3 regions of the Blautia caccae genome follow, and region 1 is predicted to be linked to each of the others. Evidence: riboswitches for the same ligand, from Rfam matches in the RefSeq annotation. Region 1 holds a riboswitch; each other region holds the start of a gene.
The links. Region 1 has a riboswitch for cobalamin ahead of WMO65_RS09600 (hypothetical protein). Riboswitches for the same ligand answer to the same signal wherever they lie in the genome.
Positions count from the first base shown of each region.

Region 2: it holds a riboswitch for cobalamin, as region 1 does, so the genes downstream of both, nikB (nickel ABC transporter permease) here and WMO65_RS09600 (hypothetical protein) in region 1, are expected to answer to the same signal.
Region 3: it holds a riboswitch for cobalamin, as region 1 does, so the genes downstream of both, WMO65_RS09010 (energy-coupling factor ABC transporter permease) here and WMO65_RS09600 (hypothetical protein) in region 1, are expected to answer to the same signal.

Region 1 is NZ_JBBMFP010000007.1:113,536-121,815, forward strand. It holds gene WMO65_RS09580 (shikimate kinase) at 1-316, shown strand, start outside; gene murA (UDP-N-acetylglucosamine 1-carboxyvinyltransferase) at 568-1,860, shown strand; gene WMO65_RS09590 (AraC family transcriptional regulator) at 1,953-2,792, shown strand; gene WMO65_RS09595 (leucine-rich repeat domain-containing protein) at 2,864-3,676, shown strand; cobalamin riboswitch at 4,124-4,308, shown strand; gene WMO65_RS09600 (hypothetical protein) at 4,460-4,984, shown strand; gene WMO65_RS09605 (hypothetical protein) at 5,063-8,280, shown strand, end outside.
Region 2 is NZ_JBBMFP010000016.1:52,696-60,975, reverse strand. It holds gene WMO65_RS17040 (ABC transporter ATP-binding protein) at 1-684, opposite strand, end outside; gene WMO65_RS17035 (ABC transporter substrate-binding protein) at 695-2,314, opposite strand; gene nikC (nickel transporter permease) at 2,335-3,159, opposite strand; gene nikB (nickel ABC transporter permease) at 3,161-4,099, opposite strand; cobalamin riboswitch at 4,288-4,467, opposite strand; tRNA gene WMO65_RS17020 (tRNA-Tyr) at 4,664-4,745, shown strand; tRNA gene WMO65_RS17015 (tRNA-Leu) at 4,781-4,866, shown strand; gene WMO65_RS17010 (AraC family transcriptional regulator) at 5,279-6,208, shown strand; gene WMO65_RS17005 (glycoside hydrolase family 13 protein) at 6,442-8,280, opposite strand, start outside.
Region 3 is NZ_JBBMFP010000006.1:218,395-226,674, reverse strand. It holds gene WMO65_RS09035 (NADase-type glycan-binding domain-containing protein) at 1-679, shown strand, start outside; gene WMO65_RS09030 (sirohydrochlorin cobaltochelatase) at 774-1,562, opposite strand; partial or broken gene WMO65_RS09025 (energy-coupling factor ABC transporter ATP-binding protein) at 1,836-2,438, opposite strand; gene cbiQ (cobalt ECF transporter T component CbiQ) at 2,435-3,211, opposite strand; gene WMO65_RS09015 (energy-coupling factor ABC transporter substrate-binding protein) at 3,241-3,540, opposite strand; gene WMO65_RS09010 (energy-coupling factor ABC transporter permease) at 3,542-4,288, opposite strand; cobalamin riboswitch at 4,487-4,667, opposite strand; gene hemA (glutamyl-tRNA reductase) at 4,901-6,130, shown strand; gene WMO65_RS09000 (precorrin-2 dehydrogenase/sirohydrochlorin ferrochelatase family protein) at 6,120-6,596, shown strand; partial or broken gene hemC (hydroxymethylbilane synthase) at 6,593-7,456, shown strand; gene cobA (uroporphyrinogen-III C-methyltransferase) at 7,487-8,280, shown strand, end outside.

The DNA.
Region 1 (8,280 bases):
CAATGTACAGGTTGCCAAAGATGCCAAAAAGGCTGTTATCGCCACAGGGGGGAGCGTGGTGTACTGCAGCCGGGCCATGGAACATTTATCAGAGACAGGACAGATCGTCTATCTGAAACTGGATTACGATACCCTGGACAAACGCCTCAGTAATTTGAAGGGACGCGGTGTTGTCCTGAAGGAGGGTCAGGACCTGAGAGGACTCTACGATGAGCGCATACCGCTTTACGAAAAGTATGCGGATATCACAGTTGATGAGAAAAATCTGGATGTGGAGGAAACTTTACAGAAAATTGTAGAAAGACTGAAACAGTGACAGAGAATAAAAAATGTCGGTTTATGAAGAAAAAATGAAAATATTAATTTTTGTTTACAAATTGCTTTATCTGTTATAATATAATATTTAAGTCGTAGACTATCTTAGCAGGAAGATAAATCATGAACCTGCCGGAAAGTCTGTCTTTTATCCGATCAGATGAATAAGAAAAGTAAATTTGAAGACGAGATTATGTTTTCTGGTACCGAGTATACCGGCGGGGAGCATAAATAAAATATAGAGGTGTGAATATGGAACAATATGTTATCAAAGGCGGTAACCCGTTAGTCGGCGAAGTGGAGATCGGCGGCGCGAAGAATGCGGCACTGGCCATCCTTGCGGCGGCAATCATGACGGATGAAATGGTTTACATCGAGAACTTACCGGACGTACGTGACATCAATGTTTTATTAGAGGCAATCAGGGAAATCGGCGCATCTGTTGAGAGAATCAGTCCCACAGAGGTGAAGATCACAGGTTCCACCATAGCCAACATCAGCGTGGAATACGAATATATCAAGAAGATCAGAGCGTCCTACTATCTTCTGGGCGCGTTACTTGGAAAATACAAGACAGCGGAAGTTCCTCTTCCCGGAGGCTGCAACATCGGAAGCAGGCCCATTGACCAGCATCTGAAAGGTTTCCGGGCTCTTGGTGCGTCCGTTGATATTCTGCACGGCGCAGTTGTCGCCAAAGCGGAGAGGCTGACAGGAAAGCATATCTTCCTGGACATGGTGTCTGTAGGTGCGACCATCAATATCATGATGGCAGCCGCCATGGCAGAGGGCAATACCACCATCGAGAATGCGGCCAGAGAGCCTCATGTGGTGGATGTAGCCAACTTCCTGAACAGTATGGGAGCCAACATCAAAGGCGCCGGTACGGATGTTATCCGTATCAAAGGCGTGGAGAAGCTTCACGGAACCAGTTATTCCATTATCCCGGATCAGATTGAGGCGGGTACTTTCATGTGCGCGGCAGCAGCTACCATGGGGGATGTCATGGTGAAGAACGTGATTCCGAAGCATCTTGAGGCGACCACAGCCAAATTAGAGGAGATTGGATGTGAGGTGGAGGAATTCGACGACGCGGTACGCGTAGTAGCCTCCAAACGCCTGAAACGCACCCATGTAAAAACCATGCCCTATCCGGGCTATCCCACAGACATGCAGCCCCAGTTTACTGTGGCACTGACACTGGCGGAGGGGACAAGCATTGTGACGGAGTCCATTTTCGAGAACCGTTTCAAATACGCGGACGAGCTCTCCCGTATGGGAGCCAGCATCAAGGTGGAGGGCAATACAGCCATTATTGACGGCGTACACAAACTGACCGGTGCCAGGGTAAGTGCGCCCGATCTGCGCGCGGGAGCGGCTCTTGTCATTGCAGGGCTTGCGGCAGAGGGAATCACCATTGTGGACGATATTGTTTATATCCAGAGAGGATATGAGCGTTTTGAAGAGAAATTAAGATGCCTGGGAGCAGAGATTGAGAAGGTTTCCAGTGAAAAGGATATACAGAAATTCCAGCTTCGTGTAGGTTGACAGGAAATAAAAAAACAGGGATGCTGCGCAGGGCGTGCGGCATCCTATTTTGTTTATCGAAATATGTCGAAAAAGCATGGGGGAAGGTACATATGAAAAAGATCATGGAAGATAAGATACTGGCCTATATAGAGACACATTTGGATATGGAGTACGGGCAGGATGATATTGCAGAAGCTTTCGGCTATTCCACAGATCATTTTCGCCACCTTTTCCGCATGTATTACGATATGCCTCTGGGAGAGTATATACGCAGGAGGCGGCTTCTCAAAGCAGCAGCCAGGATTGGGGACGGAGAACAGATTGGGAATGCCGCGTCAATGTATGGTTTTGAGACAGCAGCCGGGTTTGCCAAAGCGTTTAAGAAGGAATTTGGTTTTCCTGCCAGTGAATTAAAGCGGCAGGATGATATCAGGCTGGATGTGCTGCCTGAGCCGGAATACGACAGGAATCAGATACGCATTTCATTTCTGGAGACACAGGAGCTGAAGATGGCCGGACGGTCAGTCATTCCGGAGGAAGGAGCAGATATTGACCTTCTGGAGGAGGTGGCTTACTGGCTGGACCATGAGTTTCCGGAAATAGATAACGCGGAGCTTTCCGGAATGCAGTGTTTCAAGGATGATTACATAGCCATGTGGTATCATCCCCTGGACAGCCAGGAGATCACATATCTTATGGGGCCTGTCGTCAAAAATTTCTCCTGTGTGCCCGAGGGTCTCATAACTGTGACCATACCGGGGAGGCGCTATGCTGTGTTCGAGACAAAACAGGATTCAGACAAAAAAGAGCTGGCAGAGACCGTGAGATATCTCTGCAAATACATATTCAGGGAATGGGTGCCTGCAAATGATGTCATTGCAGACAGAATGGGTTTTACATTTGAACGGTATTACGGAAATAAAGTTACTGTTTATCTTCCTTTAATATAACCAGTTTGGACAACAAAAATATTCCCTCTCTATGTTATAATGGCACATATGCAAGGCGGGAGTGAAGAAAGATGGAATATTGTGTACTGGAACGAAAAAATGTTATTCGCGCAGCGGAGGAGGATATGCAGATACCAGCCTGTTACCAAATGCTGGGCGTGTGTTTTCTTAAGAATAATATCAAGGTAAAGAACATAAAACTGCCCGCTGTCCGTGTCGTGGGTACAGAGGCGTTTTTTAACTGCACAGCTCTCAGGCATGCAGCGCTGCCCAGAGTATATGTGATCAAGAAGGGTGCCTTCGGCAACTGCAGCAATCTGAGGGAGATACTGCTGCCGAAGACGGTGAGGGAATTGGGAAAAGGCGTATTTGACGGATGCAGGAGGATGGAGAAAGCCCTGTTTGACCCCATGGGAAACTGCAGGATACTGCCGGACATGACATTTGCCAACTGCCGTGCCCTTTCCAATGTCACACTGCCCGAGGTGATGTGGACCATTGGGAATCAGGCATTCTATAAGTGCGAGTCCCTGGAGGATATAAAATTTCCCGAAAAACTGCACAGGATAGAAAACCAGGCATTTTATCAGTGTGGCTTCAAATCCCTGCATTTTCCGGAACATCTGGAAATGATCGGTGAGAGTGCATTTCTAAAATGTAAGAAGCTGGAGTATGTTTTCATTCCGCCGTCGGTGCAGAAGATAGGAAAATGGGCTTTTCATGGCTGCAATAACCTGAAGGTGCTGGAAATCCTCCATGACCCACAGGATGTGGGGGAATGGCTGACCAATAAGAACTGTGTCATCCGCTGCCGCCGGGGAAGTAAGATGGAGACCTATGCGGCGCAATACGGCATCCAGGTGGAATATGCCGACGGCATCTGAGAAATAGTGACATATGGTTACTGTTCACTGCGTGCCCAGTAACACGCTTCGCGATGCACACAAAATGCAATAAATTGCATTTTGGCGCTGGCTAACTCGGGATTTTGCTTCGCAAAACACCTCCCGGGACATTGGCCGTGAATTGTAACGACATATGTACAAAGTAAGAAAATTATTGCGCAGTATATTGACAAATATTACCAAATGAGTTAGAATGTAGCCATATCGAGAATATAGAAAAAAGATTGCAGTTTATTCTGATGCATAATGTCAGAATAATAATGGGAAATCCGATGAGAGTCCGGAACAGATGTAAATCTACTGTAAACAAAGTCAGTACCCGCTGTTTTCCTGTCATGTACAAGGGAGCAGTCTGGGTATATTTATTATGAATCCATAATGCCTTCCTGTATGTACGGGAAGGCGTTTTATAGTTTGAACAGAAAAATTAAATATATCTTCTGTGGTCAGGGCAATAGCCCTGTTTAAAGGAATCCGGTGAGAATCCGGGCAGAACATCCCTGCTGTAAGGGGGACGAACAAAGCAGCAAAGCCACTGGGAATCATTCCCGGGAAGGCGCTTTTAGTAGGACGAACCCAAGTCAGAACACAAACACAGTTGTGGCAAACCAATTATTTGCAGTGTCCGAAGGCATGACGGACGTGTATTTTTTGTACCATTTTTTGAAAAACTTAATAGATTATGATAAGACGAGGGCCCAGTCTTGTTGTGATAGATAGTGCCGGAAGGCAAAAACAAAAATATCATAAGGAGGAAACAAAATGAAAAAAGGTATAAAACGGTTTTTAGGTATCGTATTGGCAATGGTGATGGTGCTGTCGATGAGCATCAGTGCATTTGCGGCTGATACTGATGTTTCGGTAACGGTAACATTGAACGCAGTAGCGGACGGTACACATCCTGCTTTGTCTGGAGAAACCACAGTTTATGTGGCACCTGGAACAGATGTTGAGACAATTGTAAAAGAAGCTTTACCAAAATTAAATCTTAATATTACCCAGGGATACTGGAAGGTGGTGCCGGATTGGCAGGATCCAACAATCACATATAATGCAATAGATGGACTGTATATTGGCGGAACTGGGGAATCGAACCTGTTTTATCAGGGGGCAGCTTACGAATCAGATACAGCATACTATGGTGTTGGCTGGACATATTCTGGCAAAGATGGAGAAACACCTTTGAATGAAAATAATTATATGAGCCAGAATACTATTAACAATGATGGTTCCAGAGTTATACTCAGCTATGCTAACTATTATTATCCAAAAGCAGCTTCTAAATAAAAAGCTATTTTAGAGGTCAGGGCGGTATTTTTATACCGTCCTGTTTTTGGATGAACGAATATATTCTGGAGGAAGATTATGAAAAAAGTATTAAAAGTTTTAAGTTTTATATTTTTAATATCACTGTTTGGATTTGATGTGACCAATGTATGGGCTGCACATGCTGCGGAAGATAATGGCCTGGTACAAATGAGTATAAAAATAGGAAATAAAGAGATTGAATTACAGCCATCTGAGGAAAATTCAAGTATATATGTAGGAGATGGAGGCTTTCAACAATTTTCCGGCGGGTATAAGGTAATCATAGAAGGTATTCTTACAGATTCTGAGAATAAAGTTTCTGAGGTATTTAGTTCGTTAGATATTTATAATGAAGCCGGTACTATGTTTCATAGCTCAGATAAAATAATAGAAAATAAAGTGGTGGATGGCAAGACTCATTTTATCATAACGTATTCTAATATTATGAGTAATAGCCAGATGTACTCCGGAACAGCAATAGTGGGCGCATTTTATTTTGATATTAAAACGGAGAGCCAGGACGGGAAGGAAAATGAATATATTGCTGTATTAGATAATAAGCAGTCATCTTTTGATGAAAATTCCGGGTATCCCATATTAGTTGAATATGTAGGTGTAAATAATAATGAGACAGGAGAGATCCTGTCAGGGGACACAGAGATGATAAACACCTCTGACAGTAAATATCATTATGCCGTAATACCAGACGATGTGAATGATTTTTCTATAGTGGTTAACAGAAAGCAAAACAAAATGGAGACGATAAATTTTAGTGCCATTACAAAAAGTTGTTTTTATTGGATGGGTATAGGAAATAACCATATCTCTGTAAACGGCAGTTCATTTCAGCGGTTTGATGTGAATAGCAATATTTATCAGGGAAAGTATAGCAGTCCGGCAATACAGGCACATAAAGGATTGAATGTAGTCAATCTGTCATTTATGATAGGCGTACCGCCTATAGGCATGGATTTAGATTGGAGCACAATGCCTCCGGTAATGAAAATCCTGGATACAGACATTAACGTACCTGGGTTAGACAAATCAGGTAATTTTAAGGGGAGATATGTACTTAATATACCTTACATCTTTTATTGGGATGGGGAGGAGACGGAAACAGTACAAAGCAGTGATACAAGTATATCTGAAATAAAACCGGTATCTTTTCCGGAAAATTATGTATTTCCCATAGAATATAAGATAGCCTTAGATAAGGATACGGGTGATTATATTCTCAATATTCCTAAAACATCAAAAAATAATAAGCTGCTTTTAGGGATACTTCCTTCATCTGCGGGAGCACAGGTAAATGTCATTGGCAATGAGAAGAGCGAAGGCGGATATTTTGACGACGGTAAGGGGGAATGCGGTAATTACTATGGGATTAATTTAGAGGACCCCAGTATTGAAACAGATGAGAATGAAAATAAAATAATTAAAGTTGAAGTTACGGCGCCGGATGGGAAAAGCAAAGAGATACATAAAATAAGGGTAATGCGTAAATCAAGTGAATGTGTATTAAATTCTCTGTCTATAAATGGCGGTTCTGTGGATTCGCTGGATGAACAACTAAAAAGCGGAGAAAAAAGCTTTATACTTGAGCTTGATTCTGACGATGGTCCGCTGACATTTGAAGATATACAAATATCAGATAATGCCTCTTGTACCGTAAATGGAGAGGAGATAGAAGGAAGCGCGGTAACGGTAAATGCAGATGATATCACCCGTCTGGAAGTCACGGCAGAAGATGGATTAAATTCAACATTATATATTTTCCTTCACCAAAAGCAGGATGGCGCACTTCCATATTATTCTATATCAGATGAAACAAAATCTCTGGCAAAAGATATACTGGAAGGCTGGTATGACCGCCCGGAAAAGGATAAAAAGAATTTGGCTGGTTCCTGGCCCATATTTATGGCAAGTGCAACAGCTACAGAGGAAAATAATAATTTAGATGGTGCGGCTGTTAATGATGTGAACAAAAATACATATAATCAGCCAACGGATTATGCCAGGACAATTCTCCAGTTGATCATAACGGGTGAAAATCCCTATAATTATAATGATGATAAGGGAAATAATCTGGTTGAACATTTGGAAAAGAACTGGACGGGGCCTTATGCAAATACAATATGGGCATTAATGGGACTGAGAGCGGCAGGCGCGAATATACCGGATGGATTGGTAGATGATGTAGTAGGACTGGCTGCTTCAGATACCTTTGATCTGGACATGCGGGCATGGGCATTGGGGGCTGTCGCAGATTTGGTGTCCCCGACAAAGCTGGCATCGCTGGTAGAAGGATTCCGTTCGACACTGATTACCGAGGGAGACGAAGCCGGAATGTTTTACAACTTCTGGTATAAGTATGCGAATACCATATCTCACGGCTGTGTACTTGAAGGAATGGCAGCAGCAGGAATAGATATTGAAAAAGTCTTTGCAGTAAGCGATACAATTACACCATTAAAGGCGCTCCAGAGATATCAGTTGGAGGATGGGTCCTTTTGGTATGATATCAGCCATACAGAATCTATGTGGTCAAAAGATGCGATTATAGGTTTGGGAGATACTGTACATGGTGATAACGTATGGAGTCGTTATGCCCTGACTCTTGACAAATATGATAACCTGATTGATACGGCCATGGAGTGTTATGGCGAAGACGGTTCCTCTATTACTGATGAAACCAAGAGAAAAGCTCTGGAGGATGCTCTGAATACAGCAAATTCGGCACGTGCAGATGCGGAAAGCATTCAGGGGCTTGGGGACGAATATTATGCGTTATACGCAGCCGTTGCAGATGTGGATTATACATTGGTAGGACAACCTCAGGTAAGAGTCTGCAGTTATGAAGAGTCCCTGCAGATTGACGCTGTAATTGAGTCTATCAGTAAATTGGAAGATTTAGCTTCTGTAACAAAAGAATCAGTTCAGACTGCCGGAAGTGCCTATGAAGCCCTTGGCGGTGATGATGCAGAATTAAAGGAAAAGCTTCAGGGGTATGTTACAAATAAGAGCATTTTGAAAAAAGCAGAAGCCTATCTGAATTTCTCCGAATTAGTGGATGTTGTGGGAGAAGTAACCTTAGAAAGCGGACAGGCTATTCAGGATGCGGAAGCTGCATATGAAAACTTAGATGTGTCCTATAAAGACGATCAGTCATTTGCGGACAAGTACCAGGTATTGCTGGGCAGCAGAAAAGTATATGATGTACTGTCAGCTATTGCGGCTCTGTCGTCTGAGATCACTTTGGATGATGCAGATACAGT
Region 2 (8,280 bases), on a different contig from region 1:
CACCACTTTGCCGTTCTGCATGACAACCAGTTTATCCGCCATATAGGCAGCTACGCCAAGGTTATGTGTCACGATAATAATCCCTGTCTCGTATCTGTCTCTCAGCTCCATCATCTGCCGCACGATCTGCGCCTGTGTGGTCACATCCAAAGCGCTGGTGGGCTCGTCAGCCAACAGAAGCTGAGGCTGAAATGTCATGGCCATGGCGATTCCCACTCTCTGGCGCATACCGCCGCTCAACTGGTGGGGATAGCTCTTCATAATGTTTTCCGCGTCGGCCAGACGCATCTTCTTCAGCATTTCTGCAGCCTTGTTCCAGGCCTGCGGTCTGGTAACTCTGCTGTGGGTACAGATATACTCCACATACTGTTTTCCGATCTTCCGAATGGGGTTGAGGGTTCCGCCGCAGTCCTGGAAGATCATGGACATTCTGGTTCCTCTCAGATTTCGCCACTCCTCCCCGGATTTCTGTGTGAGTGCCTCCCCTTGGAAATATATCTCACCGGCGCTTATATATCCCGAACCGGGGAGCGCTCCCAGCACTGCCCGGATCACCGTTGTCTTGCCGCTGCCGCTCTCACCTACTATGCTGACAATCTCGCCTTTTTTCATGGAAAGCTGAAAACTCTCCACTGTGGGCTCCTGCTTTCCGTAACGGACTGTCAAATCCTTGATCTCAAGCATATCCTCTCCTCTATTCAGCCAGGGAAATGTCCTTGGTCAGCCAATAATAATCCATGGGATACATCTTCACCCCTGTCACACTTTTTGATGAAAACAGATAGGTGGTCTCATAGCCGAAGAACACCGTTGCCGCGTCATCCATGATGAGCTGCTGTATCTGCATGATCAGATTCTTTCTTGTATCCTCATTAAATTCTGTGACAAGCTGGTCCAGAAGCTCATCCACCTGCGGATTGCTGTATCCCATCTGGTTGGAGGATGAGGTGCTGTACCAGTTCTCACGGAGATATTTTTCCGGGTCACCGGTGTTTGCCACCAGGACATTCCAGATGAGCATGTCAAATTCTCCGGAATCTCTCATGTCAAGCAGAGTCTCATAGCTGACTGTATTCAATTTTACATTGATTCCGATATCCTTCAGGCTCGCCTGTGCTGCCTGCGCGTAGACATTGAGCTCCTCGCGGCTTGTATATATGACAAAATTCAGCTCCAGTTTTTCTCCGGAAGGTGTCTCCACAAATCCATCCCCGTCTGTATCCTTGTAACCTGCTTCCTCCAGAAGCGCTTTCGCGCCGTCCGGGTCATATGCGTTTTCATCCTTCAGCTCATCGAAGCCAAAATCAAGTGTGGGGGGAACCGGAGCTTTTCCCGCTGTGGCTCCGCCTTCCAGCAGGGTATCACAGTAAGTTTCCTTATCCAGCCCTCTGATGACCGCCTGGCGCAGTGCTTTATCACCAAGCACGCCATTCTGGTTCATAAAGGCATAGGTGGACCGCAGGGACTCTAACTGCTGTATATTATATTCCCCGCTGTCCTCAAAATCTGCCAGATTCTCCGTCTTCAGATTGTACGCGATCTGCACTTCATCTGTCTGCAGGGCCATGGAACGCGTTGTCTGGTCATCTATGCACTTAAGCGTCACCTTGTCAAGAGGCACTTCCCCATCCCAGTAATATTCGTTGCGGACTACAACGCAGGAATCTGTGGGGCTGAAAGATTCCACTGCGTAAGGTCCGGTACAGATGGGACCTTCCATGGCAAAGGCGTCCGTATCCGCCTGGGTATCCACAATGAGGAACAGCGGGTCTGCCAGACTTCCCGGCAGGATGGCCACCGGCTCTTTTGTCTTGATAAGCAGGTTCTGTCCGTCCACCTCCATGGATGCAGGCTCAAAGAAGGAGACTGCCCTGTCGCTGAGCTCAAAGGTACGTTCCAAGGATGCTTTCACAAGCTCTGGTGTCATGTCATCCCCATTAGAGAACTTGACTCCCTCACGAATCTTAAACGTCCAGGTGAGCTGGTCCTCGCTGATCTCCCAACTCTCTGCCAGGCAGGGCATGATCTCGCCGTTTTCATCAAAACGCACCAGCGTCTCCCCGACTCCGTATCTGGACACCACCCAGCTGAAATACTGCTCTGTAGGCTCCAGAGTATCCGCAAAGCTTGTAACGCCTATGGTGATCTCACCGCCGTCTCCGCCTGTTTTATCTAAGGCGGAGTTCTCCCCGGAAGCTGCCGTATCCTCTGTATCCGCCTTTTCCCCGGCGCTGTTTCCGCAGCCTGCCAGCAATCCCGCTGCAAGACTTCCCGCCAGCAGGGCACACATGATTTTTCTGTAAAATTGATCCATATCTCTTTTCTCCTTCTGTTTTACTCTTGTTTTGGGTCCAGGATATCCCGGATACTGTCGCCCAGCATATTGAAGACGACCACAACGACTACAATGGCAATGCCGGGATAGATCATCAGCCAGGGGGCTTTGGATATGTAGGTTCTGCCCTCATTGAGCATCAGCCCCCATTCCGGGGTGGGCGCCTGCGCCCCGAATCCCAAAAAGGACAGGGATGCCAACTCCAGCATCATGGTCCCAATATCTGTGGCTGCTGTCACCACCATGGTTGTGATCATGTTGGGGATCACATATTTCATAATTATGCTGCCCCTTTTCGTTCCTGTTACAACAGCCGCCTCAATATACAGGTTCTGTTTGATCTTCAGGACCATACTGCGGGCAAGTCTGGCATATTTTGTCCAGCTCACAGCCGAGATGGCAATAACGGCATTTACCATATTGGGCCCCAGAAGACCTGCTATGGCGATTGCCAGCACCAGACCGGGAAAGGAGATCATCATATCCGCAATCCGCATGATCACAGCGTCCACAGCTCCGCCAAAATATCCCGCCAGAATTCCAAAAGCAGTCCCCACCACAAAGATGACCGCCACCAGACACAGCGTCATGGTCAGGGATGACCTGGTTCCGTATATAACTCTGGAGAGCACGTCCCTCCCCAGCTTGTCGGTTCCCCAGACATAAGTGCTCCCCGGCTCCTTTAGAGAATCACTCATCACAGCATCATAGGGGTCCCGCGGAGCGATCCAGGGCGCAAAGACAGCTATTGCCGCAATTGCCAGGGCCAGAAGAAGAAAGACGGTAAACTGTTTGTTGTTCTTCAAAAATCTTAATACCTTCAAATCACCGCTCCTCCTTTAATCTGGGATCCAGACGGGTATAGGAAAGGTCAACCAGCAGATTGATTCCCATGTAGAGCAGTGCGATCCACAGCACATAGCCCTGTACCAGGGGATAATCCCTGCAGGAAATGGCTTTTACCGCCATACTGCCCATGCCCGGCCAGTTGTAAATGATCTCCACCACTGCGGTTCCTCCCAGAAGACTTCCCAGGGAAAGACCCAGCAGGGTCACCAGCGGCAGCATGGCATTTGGCAGCACATGCTTCCACAGAATTGTTCGCTCCCTGATTCCCCGCATGCGGGCACCCGTCACATAATCCTGGTTCAGTTCCTCCAGAACAGCTATCCTCACCTGTCTTGTGTATTTTGCGGACATGGCAATAGCCAAAGTCACGGCGGGAAGGATCAGGGATTTGAAATCCGTGCTTCCCCCGGAAACGGTTACCCACCGCAGCGTCACACCGAATATACTCAGAAGGATCAGTCCGATCCAGAAGTTCGGAACCGATACTCCAAGGAAGGTCAGCGCCCGCACCAGATAGTCCACCCATTTATTCCGGCAGACTGCTGATAAGATTCCCAGCGGAACGGATATCAGCACCATGATGACCAGAGAAGCCAGCGCCAGTTCCAGTGTGGGCCGGAAACAGGATACCAGTTTGTCCACCACGGGAACCTTCATAGAATAAGAAGTTCCCATATCTCCGGTCATCACTCCCTTCAGCCAGGTTCCGTACTGCACCAGAAACGGTTTGTCGAGTCCCAGTTCAGCCCTTGTCTTTTCCAGAAGTTCCGGCGTGGGCACATTGCCGCACTCTGTTAACATGATCTCCGCCGGATCCCCCGGCGACAGATAGGTGAGTCCAAATGTAAAAAAACTGATCCCCATCAGTACGATCACAATCTGGACCAGCCTTCTGCCTGTGTTTTTCTTGTTCAACCTTTTCACCTCCATTGCTATTAACAGCTCTGAGATATCTGCGGTCCGCATCGCTGCCGGATGCAGCCGCGTTCCTTCTGCGCATCAAAAAAGGACAGCCCGATACACAGACTGTCCCTAACTCTCAAAATTTACCTAAAAAATGCAGAATCCTGCCCTTATTTCAAGAGTTCCCATCAGCCGTGCGAAACATCTTAAAGATATAAGCAGTTCTCCTGACTTCAGTTCAGCGCACCCGGATACCTTCCCGGACTTCTGTCCAGTGGCATAACATCTGAGCGCTCCCTGTCACAGTGGCGGGACCGTACCGGACTTGCACCGGTTTCTCTTTTCATGCTGCAATAGCAACTTATATCCTGTATGATCAATCTCTAAGTCTTTATTATACTTGAATATTTATGGATTGCAACTTTTTATACATCACAATTTGTTATAGATAAAAATTTCCCATCCATTATCTATCCGCTTCATTTCAAATAAATACCGAAAAAGCCCTTGCAATCTGGAAAAAATCTGTTATAATAATATCTTGTCAGAGAGAACTGACATATCTAAATAAAACATGGACGGTTTCCCGAGTGGCCAAAGGGGACAGACTGTAAATCTGCTGCAAATTGCTTCGGTGGTTCGAATCCACCACCGTCCATTTTATCGGATAGGTTCGCCTATCCGATATCTTTTGCCGCAGTGGCGGAACTGGCAGACGCCCGGGACTTAAAATCCCGTGGGTAGTGATACCCGTACCGGTTCGATTCCGGTCTGCGGCAGTAATCAGGAAAGGCTTAAACAAGTAATTGTTTGAGTCTTTTTTGTGTTGTATAACTGCCGCAACAGTGACTACAGAGAAATTACCTATAGTTGCGTACTATATCAAAGCTATTACTGTATGAATTTCATATCCACACCATTTGCATAGAGCAGTGTGGCACAACTATAGTGTAGATCGTGGATTCTGATACGCTTTAGCCCCGTTTCCTTTGTGCCTGTGTCCGTCTCCCGGATACCGCACCAGCAGAACATGGCTCAGGTAAGCGTGGTTCGTTAAATATTAATAATAGATATGTTCCAGATATTTTTTCTATGGTATGATATAAATATAGAATTATACAATACTCGGCTTAAAATGTTGCGACAGCAATTTATATATTGAGTATACTTTGTTTGAAGGGAGGGAGATTTTTGGATTTATTAACCCGTATGGATTTGGCACTCGCGTATGTGGAGAATAACCTGACAGGTGAGATTGATCAAGAAGTGCTGGCACGAATTGCCTGTTGTTCAATTTATAACTTCTCTCGGATGTTTTCATTTATTACCGATATTTCGCTAACGGAATACATTCGCAGAAGGAGGCTGACGATGGCAGCAATGGAACTGCAGCAAGGTGGCAATATCAAAGTGATTGATCTCGCTTTAAAGTATGGTTACGATTCGCCGGTTTCATTTTCACGCGCGTTTCGAACACTCCACGGGGTTACACCGACGGAAGCGCGCGCTGGTGGTGTAACACTTAAAGCATACCCAAGAATTTCTTTCCAAATTTCAGTCAAAGGAGAGAAAAGAATGGATTATCGCATTGAAAACAAAGAGGCATTTCAGGTTTTTGGCTACGAGGGTATTTTTAATACAGATGGAATAGGTGTTAATGCAGATATTCTGCATGATAACGCTGTACACCCAAACAATCCTCATGAGCTTTGGAATCAAAATTACGTGAACGGTGCATATGAAAAACTTGCGGCAGATGCCGGTGATTTACCTCTGTTTGTCAGCCCCGGCTTATGCAAGGTACATGGGGTATGTGATTATAAACAAACGGAACCCGGGACATTCGCATATATGCAGTGTGCATTCAGAAATAAAAACAGCAAGGTTGACGGATATACAGTTGCGAATATACCTGCCAGCACATGGGTAATATTTCCGTCTGAAAAGTTTAAATGGGATAATGTTGTCGAAGTTGTAAATAACTTGCATAAGCGTTTTTTTTCTGAATGGCTTCCTACCGCTGAATATGAGCAGGTGAATGGTATGAACTTTGAGATTTACGGCGGGGATTCCGATATGGGCTACGTTGAACTGTGGTATGCAGTAAAGAAAAAGGTATAGCAAACGTGAATGGGCTGCTCTGCAATATGTGGGGCAGCCCCAGTTCTCTTTAGAAATTAAAACGTGAATTACTTGCAAAATATAAAGTGTTTTTCATTCCATTAATTACTAATAATAGTTAAATCATGCACAGATTATAGTTATCTGCACAGATGATGAAACTGTAATAGTTCGATTCCGGTATGCGACATGATAAAAAGACCGGCACATTCAGCCGGTCTTTTTGTATGCTTTTAATCATTTCTTCTGTCTTTATCCACAACACATTTAATCACCATGGCTCCGTGGGAGGGCACTCTCATCCGCACAACTCCGCCCTTACAGACATGAATCTTCTTAATCAGGCTATAGCCGAAGTCACCGGTCACGATGAGCTGTTTAAAACGCGCTTCCCTGCTCCTGGATATCCCCAGCTCCCAGACAGACAACTCCACCATCTTGGTCTGGTCACTGTTGTTCACAGCCACCACAGTTTTTTCCCTGTCCGTAAATCTGCCGTAGCACAAAAGCTGGTAATCATTTGCCAGGAACTTTAAAGAGCCGTCTATCAGCTCCCGGTTCCCCTTGTGAATGGCGATCATGTCCCTGTGGAACTGGATCAGTTCCCTGTCCTCCCGGCCCCAGGGATATGTTCTCCGGTTGTCCGGGTCCGTGAATCCGCACAGTCCGGCTTCATCTCCGTAATAGATCGTGGGTGCACCGGGCCATGTCATCTGCATGACTACCGCTTCCCTGAAAACTGCCTTGTTGATGTCCTGCCCTGCTGCCTCGGAACCCAGATGCGCCACACGGCCCACCTTGTGGTTTGTCCTTGTAAGGAAACGGGAATGGTCATGGTTGGACAGTTCATTCATGGCAGTCATCAGAGACGGTGCATAAAAGCTTGCCATATGATACTGCATGGCACTGATAAAACAGTCGCTGTTGCCATACATCCCCTCACTGTACTCGTCACTGTGCTTTTCCATTCCGGTCAAAAACCAGGTGACCGGCTCCATAAAGGCATCATAGTTCATGACAGTATCCCACTGGTCACCCTGGAGCCAGGATTTTGCCTCACCATAGTGCTCGGCCAGAATAATAGCCTCCGGATTGGCTTCTTTCACATTCTTTCTGAAATCCCGCCAGAACTGGTGATTATATTCATTGCTGTGTCCCAGATCCGCTGCCACATCCAGACGCCAACCATCCACATTATAGGGCGGTGACACCCACTTCCTGGCAATCTTCATAATATATTCATACAGCATGGGGGAATCCTCGTAGTTCAGCTTAGGCAGTGTATCATGCCCCCACCAGCCGTCATAAAACTGGTTATACGGCCAGTCAAATTCATTGTGGAAACGGAAAAACGTGCGGTAGGGACTATCCCCTGTAATGTACGCGCCCTTCTCGTATCCCTCCTGGTGCTCATATATCCGCTCCCTGTCAAGCCATTTGTTGAAGGAACCACAGTGATTGAACACGCCGTCCAGAATCACCTTCATACCTCTTTTGTGCACTTCCTCCACAAATCTGGCAAAAAATTCATTGCTGGCCTCCAGGTTCTCATAATCAGTCACTCTTTTAATGTATTTGGAGGCATGGGAATTATCCTTGTCGCCCCAGTTCAGGGTATCCCCGCCGTCACTGACGATCTTCCCGTAATGGGGATCAATATAGTCATAGTCCTGGCTGTCGTACTTATGGTTGGAGGGGGAGACAAAGATAGGATTAAAATAAATCACATCTACCCCCAGCCCCTGCAGATAGTCCAGCTTATCCCAGACCCCCTGCAGATCACCGCCGTAGAAATCCCGCACATCCATGGACTGCGGCCAGCGGTACCAGTCCTCCACTCTCTGTACATGTTCGTCAATATAGCAGTATTCTCCTGTCACCACATCATTGGCCGTATCGCCATTGCAGAAGCGGTCCACAAATATCTGGTACATCACCGCGCCTTTTGCCCATTCCGGAGTCTTAAAGCCCGGCACAATGCCAAAGGAATAATGCGGGTCTATCTCCCGCACCACGCCCATCCTGTTGTAATAACAGTTCAGTTTGCCTGTATATATCTCAAAATAATACCT
Region 3 (8,280 bases), on a different contig from region 1:
CGGTGCGCAGGCGCAGAATACAGAGAATAAGCAGGATGCAGCCAACAAGGACACAGACAGCGGCGAAGAGGCAGATAAAGATGCCGGCAAGAAGGACAGCGGTGCTGCAGATGCTGACAAGAAAGATAAGGACAAAGAGCCGGAGAAGGAAGAAAAGCCTAAGGAAGAAAAAAAGGAAGAGAAGAAAGAGGAAAAGAAACAGGAATATTTTAAACAGGTGGATGCAGACAGCATTGACTTTTCAAAATTCCAGAAGGTTTCCATTGCATCCGCTGACCAGAATTCCCAGCAGTCCTCCGAAAAATATGATTACAGTGCAGCCAGCGCTGTGGATGGTGACACTGCTTCCTCCTGGCAGGAGGGAGAAGACGGACTGGGCGAAGGTACCGGCATCCGGCTGGATTTTGACAAAGCCCGCAAAGTGCGGTACATGGTGCTTTACCTGGGCAACTGGAGAAGTGAAAACATGTGGGAGGCAAATGCCAGACCCGCGTCCCTGACCATCAGCGTGGGCGATTCCCAGAAAAAGGATGTGGAGTTCTCTGATGAGATGAAAGCGTTCTGCCTGTCCTTTGATGAACCCGTGGAAGCTTCCTATGTATCCCTTTATATCAAAAGCGGATATGAAGGAGACAGATGGAATGACAACTGTATCTCCGAAGTTGAGATATATGAATAACAATATAAAAAGGCCATGGAGCAGAAGAGCAGCTTTCTGCTTCATGGCCTTTTTGGCAACAGCTCCGATGCCTGAATGGCTGTCGGAGACATATTTATCTGTCAATCGCACGGATGTGGTCAATAAAGAGACTGCGTATGCCTTCATATTCACCGAGACCTTTTAACACGGTCTTCACTTCATATCCCTCGTCTTTAAACTGGCTGTACCAGGATTCCGGGTCATCTCCTGCCATATCATTTTTCGCGTGGTCCCCTGCCACGATCATAAAGGGAGCCAGAACTACTTCCTTTGGCCGGTAAGCCTTCACCATTTTTTTCAGGCTTTCCATGGAAGGATAGGCTTCCACGGTCCCAAGGAAGAAATTGTGGTAGCCTTTATCCTTGAACGTGTAATCAAGAGCCGCATAGATGGAGTTGGCAAAATGTGTGGTGCCGTGTCCCATGAATACCAGTGCCTGATCCTTTGTAATATGGGAAAATTCCCGGGCGATGGCAGCGATCACTTTATGGCTGTCATCCTCTGTGGTGAGCAGCGGATCTCCGAAAGAAATGGAGTGGAAGGAATCCCGGAAGGAGAGGGCGTCCTCCTTCATTCGGTCATTTTCAATGCCGTTGATCACATGGGTGGGCTGTACCAGCACATCCGTGATGCCGTCGGCTGCCATCTGCTCCATGGCCTCCTTTACTGTGGGGACAATAATGTTGTCACGGTTTTTCAGCTTCCGTATGATCATTTTGCTGGTCCATGCCCGGTAGACAGGGTATTCGGGAAATGCCTGTCTCATGGAATCTTCAATGGCGTCAATGGTGACCTTTCTGGTGTCCTCATGGCTGGTGCCGAAGCTGACTGCCAGGATTGCTTTCTTTGTCTCTGTGTTCACTGGTAATATTCCTCCGTAATGTGTAGTATTCATATTGACATCTGCGATGTATTTTTCCAGAGTCTTCAGATTTTTGGGGACAGGCAGTGTGGGTTTTAAAATGCCCTTCATACACAGACTGTCAAACAGCTCCAGAACAGCAGGCGGTTCCAGGTTCGTCCGGGCGAGGACTGCCTTGTTGCTGAATACATCAGCGGGGGTGCCGTGCATGAGAACCTTTCCCTCATGAAAAAGCATGATCTCATCTGCCCACTCATAAGCATAATTCACATCATGGGTGGCCATGAGAACGGTGATCCCGGCCTCTGTCAGACGATTGACGATGTGGTTGACCATGGTGGTGTGTTTGGGGTCCAGGGCCGCTGCCGGTTCATCTAAAATGATAATATCCGGATGCATAACAAGGATGTCTGCAATCGAGACCTGTTTTTTCTGCCCTCCGCTTAGGGAGTGGGTAGGCTTGTGGCGGAAAGGTGTGATCTCCAGATGATCAATAACCTCCTCCACCTCTTTTTTTGCATCCTCCTCGGACACACCCAGATTCAGGATGCCAAAGGAGATTTCCTGGTATACACTGGCTGAGAAGAGCTGGTTGTCAGGGTCCTGGAATACGATTCCTACCTTGCTGCGCAGTTTTAAGAGTCCCTTCTTGTCATAGGTGACCGGTTCTCCGTCAAAGTACAGGGTACCGGAGGAGGGGCGGTGAATGCCGTTGCAGCATAAAAAGAAAGTGGATTTTCCGGAACCGTTGGAACCCATAAACGCAACTTTTTGTCCGCGTTTGATTTCCAGACTGAGACCGTTTAACGAATGGGAATTTTCATCGTCATAAGAAAAATATAAATTCTCTGCTTTCAGTATAATGTCATTGTTCATGTGAAGAACCTCCTCCAGATCATGATGGAAAATAAAAAGATTTCAAATAAAACAATCCACACAATCACTTTTTTCTTAGGAGGATAGGTTTCATTCAAAACATGGATGGTGCCGTCATAGCAGCGTGCTTCCATGGCACTGTAGAGGGCATTGGAGCGCTTTACTGCCCGAATCATCAAAACAGAGCCAAGGGAGCCGAAGGACTTTAAGCTTGTCCTGTAATCCCTGTTTCCAAGGCGGCTGTTCTGTGATGTGGAAATATAATACGCAGTGTCCAGCAGCACGAAGATGAACCGGTAGATGAGCAGCATAAGCTCGATCATCAGTTTGGGACAGTGGAGCTTTCCCAGTACATTTAAGATGTCCGGCATAGGTGTTGTCATGGACAGAAAATACAGGCAGGAGACTGCGGAAAGTGCCGTCAGGATCAACTGCAGAGCGTAGAGCAGGGCATCCAGACTTCCTGTGAGATATAAGCTCCCGATTGGGATGGCAAACAGGTCCAGCGGTTCGTGCTTTACATTCAGAACAATGGCAATGGTGCTCAGAATCAGGAAAGCCAGCGGCACAGTCATAAAGTGCAGATAGCGGGAAAAAGGGATTCCCCCCTTATAAACGGTGAGAATCCCTGTAACTGCTAAAACAATGCATGCGACCACGATGGAACGACTCATTACACAAAAAAGAAGTGTAATCATCGCAAACGCAAACTTTTCACCGGCATTTTCATATCTAAGCTTGGAAGTATAGCAAAGCTTATCAATGGTTATCATAAGTTACTCCTTTCGCCGGATGAAAAGTATCATTCGCCTTTTCCCAGCTTCTTTCTTTCTACAAAACGTCCCATAAAGAAGGCCAGAATGCCCACTCCGATGGAAGACTGTACGCAGAACAGAAGACTTTCCACTTCGCCCGGAAGCTCGCGGCCAAGCATTTTTTCAAGGAGCGGTTCCGCGATGGGCTGGAAGCCGGAATCCACTTCCTCAACTACCTGGCTGCCGGCATCATCAGAGCCGCCGAATTCTGCATCTTTTAATGCAAAAAGCGGAACAAACGCAATTAAGAGAATCACAACTAATAATCCGATCACTGTTTTTTTCATATTACTTTGCCTCCTTTAAAAAACCGATGGTACGAAGTTCCGGTTTCGCATAGGTTTCAAGACCCATGATAATAAGAACTGTGATGATGCCTTCGATAATTGCCAGAGGTAACTGTGTGGGTGCGAACACCAGCAGGAATTTTCCCATGGCGCCCATGATCGTGGTATCTGCATGATGAGCCAGGGCCATCTGAACAGCAGTAACGCAGTATGTAAATAAATCACCCAGAGTTGCTGCAAGGAAAATGGAAATATGCTTGTTTACCCTGCATTTTTTACATACGAAGAAAATTCCGTAGGATACAAAAGGTCCTGCGATGGCCATGGAAAAAGTATTGGCGCCCAGTGTGGTGAGTCCGCCGTGTGCCAGCAGGATTGCCTGGAAGAGCAGCACGATAATACCCAGAATAGAAACTGCGCTGGGACCGAAAAGGATGGCTCCCAGTCCGGTTCCTGTCATATGGGAACAGCTTCCTGTCACTGACGGGATCTTCAGAGATGAGATAACGAACACGAACGCTCCTGACATTGCCAGCAGGGTGATCAGGTTTCTGTGTTCATTCAGGGTTTTCTTGATGGACATGAATCCTGCGATCAGGAATGGTACGCAGATGACACCCCATGCGATGCAGAACCCTCCGGGAAGATAACCTTCCATGATGTGCATGGCGCTGACGTTGGGCACGATACCAAAGGTCAGTGCGAACATGCTTGCCAGTACAATGATTTTTTTCTGTTTCTTACTCATTTTGTCTTTTCCTCCTTCTGATCGAGTAATAAAGCCTTACCCTTTAACCGGCAAAAGGCCAAAAAGGGTATAAAAAAACCTGGCGGCAGAAATACCGACAGGCCATCAGAAGAACAAACGCGGGGCAGGTGACTTTATACAAAGAATAAATGCCGTATCCGCCTGTTCTTACACAAGGCCATCGTTCGTAACCATTGTGTAAATCGTTTGTGACAGGCAGGTCTTCTGACTCGGGCCTCATCGCTGCATTTTGCCTTCCCAGTTTCCCAGTGACATTATAAAATGCAGCTCTTCCCTCACAGCGGCGTGACCGTGTGAGCTTTTAACTCAACTTTCCTATTCTTCCGCAAAAGCGGACACCTGTGCACACTCAATTCTGTGATTATTGTATCTCCCCGGAAGTTTTTTGTCAATTGAATTCGACAAGAAAAATCAGAAAACTATTATGGCACCAGATCTTCCTGCCGGGTATACGGGGAACAAGATGTTGCACCCGTTTTCATTCTGTGCTAATATGAAAAAACAGCAGGTGCCGTATAAGATTTGGAACAGTCATATTTTATGACCGCGGCATCTAAAAAACGGAAACGAAAGATATGGAGTGTAGGAACTATGAGTATTTCCATGATTGGAATTGATCACAGCAGAGCATCCGTAGATGTCCGGGCCAGATTTTCTTTCACCAAAAAAAATGCGGTGAGCGCTATGGAGCGTCTGAAAGAAGACAGGGACATCTTAGGGTGTATTATTTTGTCGACCTGCAACCGGATGGAGATCTGGGCCAGTGTGCAGGAAGACTGGGAGGGGTCCCTTCTTAGCTTTTTATGCAGAGAAAAAGAAGTTCCCGAGGAGGAATACCGGGAGTATTTTATCACAAGGGAAGGAAGGGAGGCTGTGGAGCATCTGTTTTATCTGACCAGCGGCCTGAAATCCCAGATTCTGGCGGAGGACCAGATCATTACCCAGGTGAAGGACGCACTGACTCTTTCCAGGGATGCCTACTGTACGGACGGTGTGCTGGAGGTGCTTTTTCGGATGGCAGTGACGGCGGCGAAGAAGGTTAAGACAGAAGTGGTATTTTCAAGGGCCAATACCTCTGTCATCCATCAGGCCATTGACAGGCTGGAAAACCAGGGATTTTCCATTCAGGGAAAAACCTGCATGGTCATCGGCAACGGGGAGATGGGAAAGGTGACAGCACTGGCTCTGAAAGAAGCAGGCGCTGATGTGACCGTGACCGTCCGTCAGTACCGGAGCGGCATTGTGACCATTCCCCAGGGGTGTGAGCGTATCAACTACGGCGACAGAATGGAACTGCTGCCAAAATGTGATCTGGTGGTATCCGCCACAGCCAGCCCGAACTGCACCATAACAAAAGAGCTTTTTGAAAACGCAGAGGTTCCCCATCATGTGATACTGATCGACCTGGCTGTGCCAAGAGATATTGACCCGGAGGTGGGAGAGCTGCAGAATGTGACGCTCTATGACATTGACAGCTTCAAGATCGATGCTGCCTCCCCAAGACTCCGGGCCAGCATGCAGAAGGCGGGGGCCATTTTGGATGAGCAGATGTCGGAATTTTATAATTGGTTTTCAGGGCGCGATGTATTTCCGAGAATCCAGGATATCAAGACAGAGGCAGTGGAGGATCTGAACGCGCGGATTCTGAAAATCTTAAAAAAGACGCCCATGGAGGACAGTGACAGGGAAAAACTCCTGAAAGCCATTGACACGGCAGCCGGAAAAGTGGTGAACAAAATGATCTTCGGCCTGCGGGACTCCCTGGAACAGGACGCGTTTATGGAGTGCGTGGCCGGATTGGAGAAGGTTTATGAAGACTGAGAAAAAACTGTTTCCCCTGTATACAGACCTGACACAGAAAAAAGCCGTGGTCATCGGCGGAGGAAAGATCGCTGCCAGAAGGATCACAAGCCTTCTGGGATTTGTGGGGGAGCTGGTGGTGATCGCTCCTCTTGTACAGCCGGAGATCCGGGAGCTTGCAGAGAAGGGGGAGCTTATCTGGAAACAGAAAGAATACCGGCGGGAAGATCTGTATGACGCGGATTTGGCTCTGGCAGCCACAGATGACAGCAGAGTAAATGATGATATTTACAGTGCCTGCAAGTGTCTGGGCATACTGGTGAATACAGCCAGTGACCAGAACAAGTGTGATTTTCATTTCCCGGGACTTATCTGCCATGATGGCGTGGTCATTGGATTTAACGCGGCGGGAAAAGATCATAAAAAGACAAGACAGATGCGGGAAAAAGTGGAAGAATTTTTGAAAACGCCGGGAGGTAGAGCATGAACAGCAGGACAGTGGTAATCGGCAGCCGGGAGAGCCGGCTTGCTGTGATACAGAGCGAAATGGTGAAGGACTACATAGAGAAGAACAATGAGGGACTGAAGGCGGAGCTTCTCACCATGAAGACAACAGGGGATATCATTCTGGACCGAACCCTTGACAAAGTGGGGGGAAAGGGACTGTTTGTAAAAGAACTGGACCGGGCGCTTCTGGACGGAAGAAGTGAACTTTCCGTGCACAGCCTGAAAGATATGCCCATGGAGGTTCCGGATGAACTGCCCCTTCTTGCCTTTTCAAAAAGAGAGGACCCCAGAGATGCGCTGGTGCTCCCGGAGGGAGTGACCGAGCTTGACAGGACAAAGCCCATCGGCTGTTCCAGTCTCAGGCGTACCCTGCAGCTTCGGGAATTATTCCCGGATATGGAGTGCAGGAGTGTCAGAGGAAATGTGCAGACGCGGCTTCGGAAACTGGACAGCGGGGAATACAGCGCGCTGGTGCTGGCAGCGGCGGGCCTTAAAAGGCTGGGGCTTACCCACAGGATTTCCAGATATTTTGAGCCGGAGGAGATGCTTCCGGCAGCAGGACAGGGCATTTTGACCGTGCAGGGCAGAAAAGGGAAGGATTACTCTTATCTGGACGGATACGGGGACGCGGACAGTACCTGTGCGGCTTTGGCAGAGCGCTCTTTTGTAAGGTTTTTGGACGGCGGATGTTCCTCGCCGGTGGCTGCCCACGCGGTGGTGGTCCGGGATGAAATCCTGCTTACCGGACTCTATTACGAGGAAGAGACAGGCGCTTATAAAAAGGGCAGTCTGAAAGGGAAAAGAGAAGAAGCAGAGGAGCTGGGCGTGCGTCTTGCACAGAAACTGAGAGAGGAGTGCAGAAGAGAGAATATGACAGCCAGGGAACAGGAAACAGACAATAGATACTGCAAAGGAAAGGTCTGGCTTGTGGGCGCCGGCCCGGGCGACATCGGACTTTTTACCCTGAAGGGCATGGAGACCTTGAAAAACGCACAGGTGGTAGTATATGACAGCCTGGTGGGGCAGGGGGTATTATCCCGGATTCCGGCCGGCGTGCGCCTGATCAACGTGGGAAAACGTGCCTCCCACCATATTATGCCCCAGGAACAGATCAACCAGGTTCTTGTGGATGAGGCAAAAAAAGGTTACCGGGTGGTGCGTCTAAAGGGCGGGGACCCGTTCCTCTTCGGAAGAGGCGGGGAGGAGCTGGAGCTTCTTACAAAAGAGGGAATCCCCTACGAAGTGGTGCCCGGAGTGACCTCACCTTTGGCAGTCCCCGCGTACAACGGGATTCCCGTGACACACAGGAATTACTGTTCCTCCCTGCACATTATCACAGGCCACAAAAAGCAGGGGGAGGCCTATGACATAGATTTTGACGCGCTTGTGCGCACGAAGGGCACTCTGGTATTTCTTATGGGCGTCACCGCGCTTCCGGATATCTGTAACTCTCTGCTGCAGGCGGGTATGCAAAAAGAGATGCCGGCTGCCATTTTACAGAAGGGAACCACAGCGGGGCAGAAGCGGATCGTGGCCACAGTTGCCACACTTGAGGAGGAAGTAAAGCGCCGGGGAATCGAGACACCGGCGATCATTGTAGTGGGTGAGGTGTGTTCCCTTGCGGATACCTTCGGATGGTATGAAAAGCTGCCTCTTGCAGGGTA